One region of the Halalkalibacter sp. HAAS-P014 genome, then DNA from elsewhere that is predicted to be linked to it. Evidence: riboswitches for the same ligand, from Rfam matches in the RefSeq annotation. Region 1 holds a riboswitch; each other region holds the start of a gene.
The links. Region 1 has a riboswitch for cobalamin ahead of metE (5-methyltetrahydropteroyltriglutamate--homocysteine S-methyltransferase). Riboswitches for the same ligand answer to the same signal wherever they lie in the genome.
Positions count from the first base shown of each region.

Region 2: linked by a shared signal. The riboswitch ahead of AC1FXZ_RS04400 (ABC transporter substrate-binding protein) and the one ahead of metE (5-methyltetrahydropteroyltriglutamate--homocysteine S-methyltransferase) in region 1 are both predicted to bind cobalamin.
Region 3: linked by a shared signal. The riboswitch ahead of AC1FXZ_RS16770 (ribonucleoside-diphosphate reductase subunit alpha) and the one ahead of metE (5-methyltetrahydropteroyltriglutamate--homocysteine S-methyltransferase) in region 1 are both predicted to bind cobalamin.

Region 1 covers NZ_JBWQTV010000006.1:223,752-227,037, reverse strand. Annotated here, with positions in the region: gene metE (5-methyltetrahydropteroyltriglutamate--homocysteine S-methyltransferase) at 1-2,009, opposite strand, end outside; cobalamin riboswitch at 2,134-2,321, opposite strand; gene AC1FXZ_RS05905 (cob(I)yrinic acid a,c-diamide adenosyltransferase) at 2,543-3,133, shown strand; gene AC1FXZ_RS05900 (VanW family protein) at 3,241-3,286, shown strand, end outside.
Region 2 covers NZ_JBWQTV010000005.1:128,876-132,161, reverse strand. Annotated here, with positions in the region: gene AC1FXZ_RS04410 (adenosylcobinamide amidohydrolase) at 1-61, opposite strand, end outside; gene AC1FXZ_RS04405 (FecCD family ABC transporter permease) at 67-1,137, opposite strand; gene AC1FXZ_RS04400 (ABC transporter substrate-binding protein) at 1,100-2,095, opposite strand; cobalamin riboswitch at 2,265-2,463, opposite strand; gene AC1FXZ_RS04395 (GTP-binding protein) at 2,719-3,286, shown strand, end outside.
Region 3 covers NZ_JBWQTV010000021.1:24,047-27,332, reverse strand. Annotated here, with positions in the region: gene AC1FXZ_RS16770 (ribonucleoside-diphosphate reductase subunit alpha) at 1-1,860, opposite strand, end outside; cobalamin riboswitch at 2,010-2,209, opposite strand; gene AC1FXZ_RS16765 (glycine betaine uptake BCCT transporter) at 2,373-3,286, opposite strand, start outside.

The DNA of each region.
Region 1 (3,286 bases):
CCATGACTACGAGAAGTTTCAATTGAAATAACATCTGCATCTAATGATTTAATAGCTTCAATAATTTCTTTGAAATCGCTATAGCACATGTGAGTATGGATTTGAGTTGTATCTGCAATAGTGGACGTACTCATCCGGAATGAGTCAACTGCCCACGTCAGATAATTGCTATGATCTTTCTTTTTTAAAGGAAGGCCTTCCCGTAAAGCTGGCTCATCAACTTGAATCATCGTAATTCCATTATTCTCTAATGCCTGGACTTCTTTAAGTAAAGCTTCAGCAATTTGAAATGCTACTTCTTTAGGTGGGATGTCATTCCGAACAAATGACCAATTTAAAACTGTAACAGGCCCTGTAAGCATTCCTTTAACTGGTTTTGTTGTTAGTGATTGTGCATAAATCGTTTCTTTAACTGTCATTGGACTAGTGAATGAAACATTCCCGAAGATAATCGGTGGTTTCACGCAACGCGAACCGTAAGATTGTACCCAGCCATTTTTTGAAAAAGCAAAACCCGCTAACTTTTCACCAAAAAATTCTACCATATCATTTCTTTCAAATTCACCATGTACAAGTACATCAATATCTAAGTCTTCTTGAATCCGGACCCATTTTTCAATCATTGAGTTAATCTTTGCCTCATAGTTTTCTGCTGTTAATTCACCTTTTTTCCATTTGAAACGAGCCCTGCGAATGTCCTTTGTTTGTGGAAAGCTGCCAATGGTCGTTGTAGGAAGAATTGGCAAATTCCATTTTTGATTTTGGAGTTGATATCTTTCAGAGAAAGGCTTCATTCTTTCTGTTCGAAGACTCGTTAATTCTTTCTTATCACGCCAAGATGAGGCTTCAAGTTTTTCAACGGACTGCTGATAATGTTTTAGCGCTGCAAGTCTAGCAGATGTAGGTTCTTTCGCTGCGTCTTTCAACAAGCTCAATTCATCTAACTTTTCATCAGCAAAGGCTAATGCATTCTTTATTAAAGGGTCTAACGTTGTTTCATGCTCTAAACAAACCGGAACATGAAGCAAGCTAGAGGACGGTTGTACAAGTAGGTTTTCTAATGGAATAAGTTGGGATATACTTGTTAAAATATCATGACTTTGACTTAATTTATTTTTCCAAATGTTCCTTCCATCGATTAGTCCGACTCCAAGAATTTTATCTTCTGGGAATCCATACGCTTGAATTGATTTTAGGTTTTCTGAGTATCCATTAACAAAGTCAAGGCCAATTCCTTTGACAGGGAGATTCATTAATTCCTGATAATGAGACACTGATTCAAAATATGTTTGTAGCATAATATCTAGGTGAGGAATGTTGCTTGTAATTTCTTCATACAGTTTAGAGAAAAGTGATATTTCATCCGTTGTTAAATCCATTACAAGGTAGGGCTCATCAATTTGAACAAATGTACATCCGGCATTGGCGAGTTCGGATAATAATTGGGTATATACAGGTATAAAACGTTCAAGAAGATTAGCAAACTCCTTAGACTTGTACCCTTTTGATAGTTTTAAAAACGTGAAAGGTCCGAGTATAACCGGTTTCCCTTCAATATTTAATTCTTCTTTTGCTTCTAAAAATGCTTGTAATGGCCGGTTTTCGACTAGAGTTGGCTGTCTATGATCTAGTTCTGGGACGATGTAATGGTAATTGGTATCGAACCATTTAGTCATTTCGCAAGCATGAGCTTGCTGTGTTCCACGAGCCATTGAAAAGTATGTATGAAGTGGAACAGGGCCATTAGAATAATCAAAGCGCTTTGGCACAAGACCAAACATTGTTGCAGTATCAAGAACATGGTCATAATAAGAAAAATCACCAACAGGTATTAGATCGATACCCTTATTTAATTGTTTTTGTAAATGTTGCAACCGATATGCTTTCATTTGTTCTACAAAAATTTCTTCGGAGATCGTTTGAGCCCAAAATGCTTCAAGTGTTTTTTTCCACTCTCGTTGTTCACCTATACGTGGATAGCCTAAGTTACTACTTCTAATCGTTTTCATTGTTAAATTCCTCCAATTTTATATTAATCAACAAAAAAGGATATCATTACCAGAAAAAGTGGTAACGATATCCATAGAAATATTAATGAAATACAGTTAACACCTCCCCATCTCCCGTAGGTAAGCAGTGTTGTTGAAACAGGCAGGTCTCCTGGCTCTAGTATCTTCGTTATTATGGTCTTCCCGGCGTTAACCAGTGACATTTGACATAATAACTCCTCTATTACAGTGGCGGGACCGCTCCGGAATTTCACCGGATTCCCTTTTAAACTTTGAACAAACATTCAAAGTACCTATTTCCAACATATGAAATTGATTTCAACTTTAGCGTAGAGAAGGAAACTTGTCAATAGCTTTTTGAGAATGATACAAACCGAAAAAAGTTTTACTGGTGCGAAACTATGAAAAAAATCATAATCATGTATACTATGAATGCATGCATGTACATAGTAGTTGTGTTAATTACAGCATGAATTGTGATAAAAGTTGTAAAGAAAATATTTTAATAAACTAAATTACTAGGGGGAATTTCGATGAAACTTTATACTCGAACTGGAGATGAAGGGAAAACAAGTGTTATAGGAGGACGAATTGCTAAAGATGATACGAGAGTTATCGCTTATGGTACAACAGATGAACTTAATTCTTTTATTGGACAGGTAGTGGCCCAATTAGAAGAAGACGTATTTCCTGATATCAAGGCTGAGCTTTTCAAAGTCCAACATGAATTATTCGATTGTGGTGGTGACTTAGCGATGATTAAAGTGACAAATGAGCATCCATATAAGGTCAAGCAAGAAATCGTTGACTTTTTAGAACAGCGTATAGATAACTACATCTTAGAAGCACCTGAATTAGAACGTTTTATTTTACCGGGTGGCTCAAAAGAGGCAGCTTCACTTCATATTTGTCGTACTATTACAAGACGTGCTGAACGATATGTGACGAGGCTTAAACGAGAAGGTGAGCAAGTCAATCCTATCGTACTAAAATATTTAAATCGCCTATCGGATTACTTTTTTGCGATTGCGCGAGTCGTGAACCATCGACAGGGAGTAAAAGATGTTGAATATGAGAGAAGTGCGATCGTCTTCAAAGGTGGAAAACGAAAGGAAAACGGATGATACAGTAGTTAGCTCAGCATAACCCCAAAAATGGTGCTACAACAAGGTATTTTTTAAGTTTGTTTTCATATATTGGTAAATGTGTAATAGAAAGAGGGGGAAAACAAATGAAAAAAGGTTGGTTTGTTGCATTGTTGTTGCTTGCTGGCTGTA
Region 2 (3,286 bases), on a different contig from region 1:
TTTCTAAATTTAATTCTTTTATAATGGTTTTATTTGTATAGCCACCTGTTAAATTTTTCACTTTAATCAACTTCTATCCCTCCTCCCAATTCTTTCTCTAATCAAAAGCAACGCAAATACTGGCGCTCCAATTAAAGCTGTAATTACGCCAATAGGCAGTTCTTTAGGAGCAATAATGGTTCTAGCCATTAAATCTGCTAATACAAGAAAAGCCCCACCAATTAACATTGAAAGTGGCAGAACATGCCTGTGGTTTGGGCCTGTTATAAGACGTACTAAATGAGGTATAACGAGGCCGACAAATCCAATTGAACCTGATACAGCTACCGCTGCTCCTGTTAATAAGGAAGCTCCGATCAGAATATTGATTTTCCCCTTCTTCACATCGACACCGATATGATCTGCAGCTTCCTCCCCTAGAGCAAGAGCATTTAATTCCCGGTAGTGAATAATGAGAATGAATGACCCGATCATCATAAATGGTAAAATGAGTTGAACATGGCTCCAGCCTCTCATTCCAACACTGCCGTATAACCAATAAATAATCTGTGTCATAGAATCCCGATCACTTAATGAAATGATTAATGACGTAATCGCCCCAATAAAAGCACTAATGATAATACCAGCTAGAATAATGGTTTCAATAGCCATACTTCTGCTGCTTAACCTAACTAGTCCAAATACAATGAGCAACGTAATAAACCCACTTATAATCGCGACAACCGGAAGAGTGAAACTCCCTAAACCTACAATCGTAACTTGAAAAAACAGTACGAATACAGCACCTAAGGCCGCGCCTGATGACACCCCAATTGTAAAGGGATCCGCTAATGGATTACGTAAAATACCTTGGAAAGCTGCACCAGCGAGAGCTAGTGATGCCCCTACACAAAAAGCAAGTAAAACCCGTGGGAAACGAATATTCCAAATGATCATTTCTTCATTGAGAGGAATATCATTAAGCCACCCAAAGTTAAAAACATTTTCGGAGATAATATGTAAAATAGTAGGAATTGGTATGACAACACTGCTTATCAATAAGCCAAGGAGGGCTGTACCTAGTACAAACCCTCCACTTAAAACATACCACCAAACAATTCTATTCTGCAAAAACTTCCGGATAGATGAGTTTGGCAAGTGTTTCCACCCCTTCAATTAAACGAGGGCCAGGTCTCGTAACCGTGTCGTTATCGACATCAAATACTTGCTCCTCTTTAACAGCAGGCACTACGGCCCATCCATCACGTGATAATACTTCGTCTCTTGGATTTTCTACATAATAACCATAAGTAGTAATAATCACTTCAGGGTCTAGTTGGACAATTTCTTCTTCCGTTAACTTCACCCAACCGTCGTGATTTTCTGCAACGTTAATAGCTTGGATAGATTCGAGCATTTCATTCATAAATGTATTTTGACCTGTAGTGAAAATATCTGGAGCCGGCGATACTTCAACCCAAACTTTTTTCTTATCCGTAACAGTTGCTTCTGCCTTTTCAATGATCACTTTATGTCGTTCTTGCATATCAGTAATAAGCGCATCTGCTTCAGCCTTGCTTCCAGTAGCAGCAGCAATCATTTCAATCTTGCTATACACATCGTCAAAAGATGTAGCACTTCCAGTCACAATAACATTAATACCAGCTTCTTCATATTGCTGTAAAATATCTGGATGCGTATTATAGTGATAATCTGTAACCAGTGCGATATCTGGTAAAAGAGTTAAAACAAGTTCAGCATTCATATCTTGCGCACCAACTTTTTCAATCTCTTGCGCTTCAACAGGATAATTACAGTAATCGGAAACACCGATTACTTTATCGCCTAATCCAAGTGCAAACGTAATTTCTGTATTACTAGCTTGGATAGAAACAATCGTTTCTGGTTCTGATTCAATTGTAACTTCACGATCTGCATCATCAATGATCGTTACAGGAAACAGATCTTCACTTTCCACTTCATTACTGCTTTCAGGAGGTACATCCTCTTCATCTTGATTGTTTTGCGCTTCTGTTCCACAACCTGTAATAATCGCCATGCTTAACAAAAGAACAAGAACAGCTAACCCCCACTTTTTCAAAAACTCCAAATTCATTTTCTTACCCCTTTCTACTTTTGAGCAACAAAAAAACGCTATTCCAAAGGAAAAGCGTGAATGTAAAGGCACATATGTATCCAGTCTATTAAAAAATAAATAAACATGTATGCAATCTAGCAAACGATTACTAGAAAGCCTGCGCTTAAACATTCCTTTCCTCGAGGAAGCTTAAAAAACAATATAGGCAGGTCTCCTGACTTGCGAATCAACGTAGGGTTACCCTTCCCATGCAACTTGCACAGTGGATTTTAGCTAACCTTCCTTATCGCTTACAGTGGCGGGACCGTGTTGGAATTGCACCAACTTCCCTCTTAGTCTCAAATGAAATAAAACCGAACATTTAAGAAACCTATTTGCTTAATATTCATTTTTGCTCTAGAAGCAATTATAAAAGAGTTCCTTTCACTTGTAAATAACTTTATTTCTGAAATTTCGACTTCTATCAACATTTTTCTTACTTATATAGTTAAATTTACAGATTTAAGTATAACGAGAAAATTTAAGCATCGGCAAATATGATTCTTCTATTTACAAAGAGGAAAAAGAAAGATAAAATACAAACCGTAATAATTACTATTTATAACTGTTTTTAATTCCAATTAAAAAAGGAGAATATATAAATGAAAAAAGTTCCTGTTACAGTACTAAGTGGTTATCTAGGTTCAGGTAAAACAACATTATTAAACCACATCCTAACAAATCGTGAAGGCTTAAAAGTCGCTGTAATCGTAAATGATATGAGTGAGATAAACATTGATGCGAAGCTTGTGAAAGGTAATGGATTTTCAAGAACAGAGGAAAAACTTGTAGAACTTCAAAACGGCTGTATTTGTTGTACCCTTCGTGACGATCTAATGCAAGAAGTTGAACGAATCGTTGATGCGGGAGACATCGATTACATTGTCATTGAATCGTCTGGAATTAGTGAACCCGTACCTGTTGCCCAAACATTTACGTATATTGATGAAGAACTCGGAATTGATTTAACGAAAAAATGTACACTTGATACTCTCGTAACAGTTGTTGATGCGAATCGTTTTTGGGATGACTATGCTTCAGGTGAGTCGCTACTTGATCGTAAACAAGGTACAGATGAATCTGATACACGTGAAATATCTGATCTTCTAGTCGATCAAATTGAGTTTGCCGATGTTATTATAGTTAATAAGGTTGAGATGTTACAAGAAG
Region 3 (3,286 bases), on a different contig from region 1:
CACAGTTTGACGTAGTTCATTCCATTTTGGACTCCTATATTGGCGTCTATCAAAATATTCACCTGTTGACCAATCAGATCCATTAAAAAGTGGGTATGACCCTTTTTCCTTTGCTAATTCGCAGCTCGCCCCTATCGTTAAAAAAGCAATTTCTTCGTATAACGTATTCGCGTATTCTATCGCTTCCTCTGACTCCCACTTTACCCCTTTTAACGCAAGTAAGTGATGCCATCCAAATGTACCTAACCCAATTGACCTGTACTTTTGATTCGTTATTTGTGCTTGAGGAACAGGAATATTATTTAAATCAATAACGTTATCAAGCATTCGCACTTGAATCGGAATCAATCTCTCTAATACATCTTCTGTTACTGCTTTTGCTAGATTGATTGAAGATAAGTTACAAACAACAAAATCTCCGGGTTCTTTCTCAACGATAATTTTTCCATCTTCCGTTCTTTCTTCGCTAACCGTAGTCGCTTTCATGTTTTGGGTGATTTCTGTGCACAGATTGCTGCCATAAACCATACCTTGGTGGCGATTGGCATTAGCCCGGTTCACGGTGTCTCGATAGAACATATACGGCGTCCCTGTCTCAAGCTGACTTTTCATAATTTCTTTGAAAATATCAATGGCTGGAACAACATCCCATACTTGTCCTTTTTCACCTAATAATCCATTGTTTGCTGCTTCCATACATTGCTCATACTTTTTACGAAAACTCCCTGATCCTTTTTCCTCATCATAATAATCTTCTAGACTAAACCCTAACGTTTGACGAATGGTATGAGGGTCAAATAGATACCACTCTTCACGCGTCTCTACTTTTTCCATAAATAAATCTGGTATACAAACCCCTGTAAACAAATCATGAGTACGCTGTCTTTCATCGCCATTATTTAATTTCACTGCTAAGAAACTGTATATATCGCGATGCCAAACATCCAAATAAACACTGATTGCACCCTGTCTCTGTCCTAGTTGATCAACACTGACTGCCGTGTTATTTAGCTGTTTCATCCAAGGAATGACACCGGAAGAAACCCCTTTAAACCCTCTAATATCACTCCCACGGCTGCGCAGTTTACCTAAGTATGCACCGATTCCTCCCCCACTTTTACTTAGTGTGGCAATATCAGTATTGCTGTCATATATACCTCGTAAACTATCGTCTACCGTATCAATAAAGCAGCTTGAGAGCTGACCATAGCTTTTGCCGGCATTCGCTAATGTCGGAGTTGCAACCGTCATATATAAATTCGAGATGGCCCAGTAGGCTTCTTTAATAAGATCCAAACGTTTTTCTTTAGGTTCTTTCATCATTAACGTAGCGGCAATGATTAAAAACCGCTCTTGAGGAAGTTCATATACGTTCGCACGATGAGATTTCGCTAAGTATCGATCTGCTAGTGTTACTATTCCGATGTATGTAAACAACGAGTCACGTTCAGGAACAATTATCTTTTCTAATTCCTCTAATTCCTCTCTCGAATACTCCTGCAAGATGTCCTTCGAATAGATCCCCATGTTTGTTAACTCTTGAATTAATTGATAGAAGGATCCATATTGAAAATTAGCATCATACCTTCTCGAGATCGTGGCTTTTTTATAGAGCTGTTTTAAAAAAAGATTAGCTGCTGCATAAGTCCAATCTGGTTCTTCGGCTGAAATTCTCTCCACCGCAGACAATACTAGCAAATTGGTTAGCTCATCAGCTGACATATCCCCTTTGGCTGCAATTGTTTGTTCAACTTTCTCCTTATATGCACCAAAGTCCAGCTTAGGAAATAAGCTCATTAATGCCTCAATCTGATTATGTACTTGTTCAATTGATGATTTTCTTACCTTAGCTTGTGTCATTTCTTTCTCCTCCTTTAAAAGTAAACGAAAAAACGCCCCTTCTCCTAGTATGAGAAAGAGCGTAAAACGGCGTAAGAAATAAGACTATGGCCCCCAAAATGCACTTTGGCCTGCTTCATTGCCGTCTCACTTCTCACACCCCGAAGATAGCTGACTAAAAAATGACGGCAGGTCTCCTGACTCGTGCTTCACCCTACTTTGAGCCTTCCCATGCAAGCTAGTTTTTCATGCTAGCTTAAAAGCACAGTGGACCTCTCATTTCATCGGCACTTACAGTTGCGGGGGCAGTTCTGGCTTTCTACCAGATTCCCTATTAAGTCTATTTGACACCGTTCATTCCACAAAATCAATATATAGTTGTATTCAAACCTTTTAAATACGATATATTGTATATGTTAAAGGAAGATTTACCCTATTGCAAGGAAAACCTTCCTTCTTCTTCTTCAAAAAGAAAAATAGATCTATCGATGCCTTATTATAAGTAACCGATAGACCTACTAGATTCATAACTATTAGCTTGCTTTTTTCCTTTTAATTTCTTTCACCTTTACCGGATTACTCTGTTCTTTCAATTCTTGATTTAACTCTTTTACAAGCCCATAGCACATCAACAAAACAATAAACGAAAGTGGCAAGGCACTAACAATAATTGCAGCTTGTAATCCCGTTAGTCCTCCTGAAGCCATTAAAACTACCGTAGAAGCGACTAAAATTAACCCCCATGTCACTTTCACCCGGTTTGATGGGTTTAGATTTCCCCCTGTTGTTTGCATCCCTAAAATAAAGGTTGCTGAATCAGCAGATGTTACGAAGAACGTTGTAATTAACGCCACCGTCAGGATCGATAAAATAGCACCAAGAGGCAACTGCTGGTAAACATAAAAAAGCGCCGTCTCAAGTGATTGCCCAGAAACATTTAAACCTTGGGTAAACTCTAAAAATATTCCTGTACCACCAAATACAGTAAACCAAACCGCACAAACCATTGCCGGAACAAGAAGAACGGCTACAGTAAACTCACGGATCGTTCGACCTTTTGATACACGCGCGATAAACATCCCCACAAATGGTGTCCAAGAGACCCACCATGCCCAATAGAAAACAGTCCAGTTCTGAGTCCATGCTGCTTCATCTGCATCAAAAGGTGCCAAACGTAAGCCCATGGGAATTAAATTTTGCAAATAACTTCCTAAACTCGTCGTAAACATATTCAGTAAAAACAATGTAGGGCCAAGAATCAACATCGCAAAAAATAAAACCGTCGCAATTGACATATTCGCTAAACTCAAATACTTAATCCCTTTTGAAATTCCTGTATTCGCTGAAATGATGAAAAGAACAGTTATAATACCCATAATTACCATTTGAATCATAAAGTTATTTGGAATTCCGACCAAATACTCCAGGCCTGCGTTTATTTGCTGTG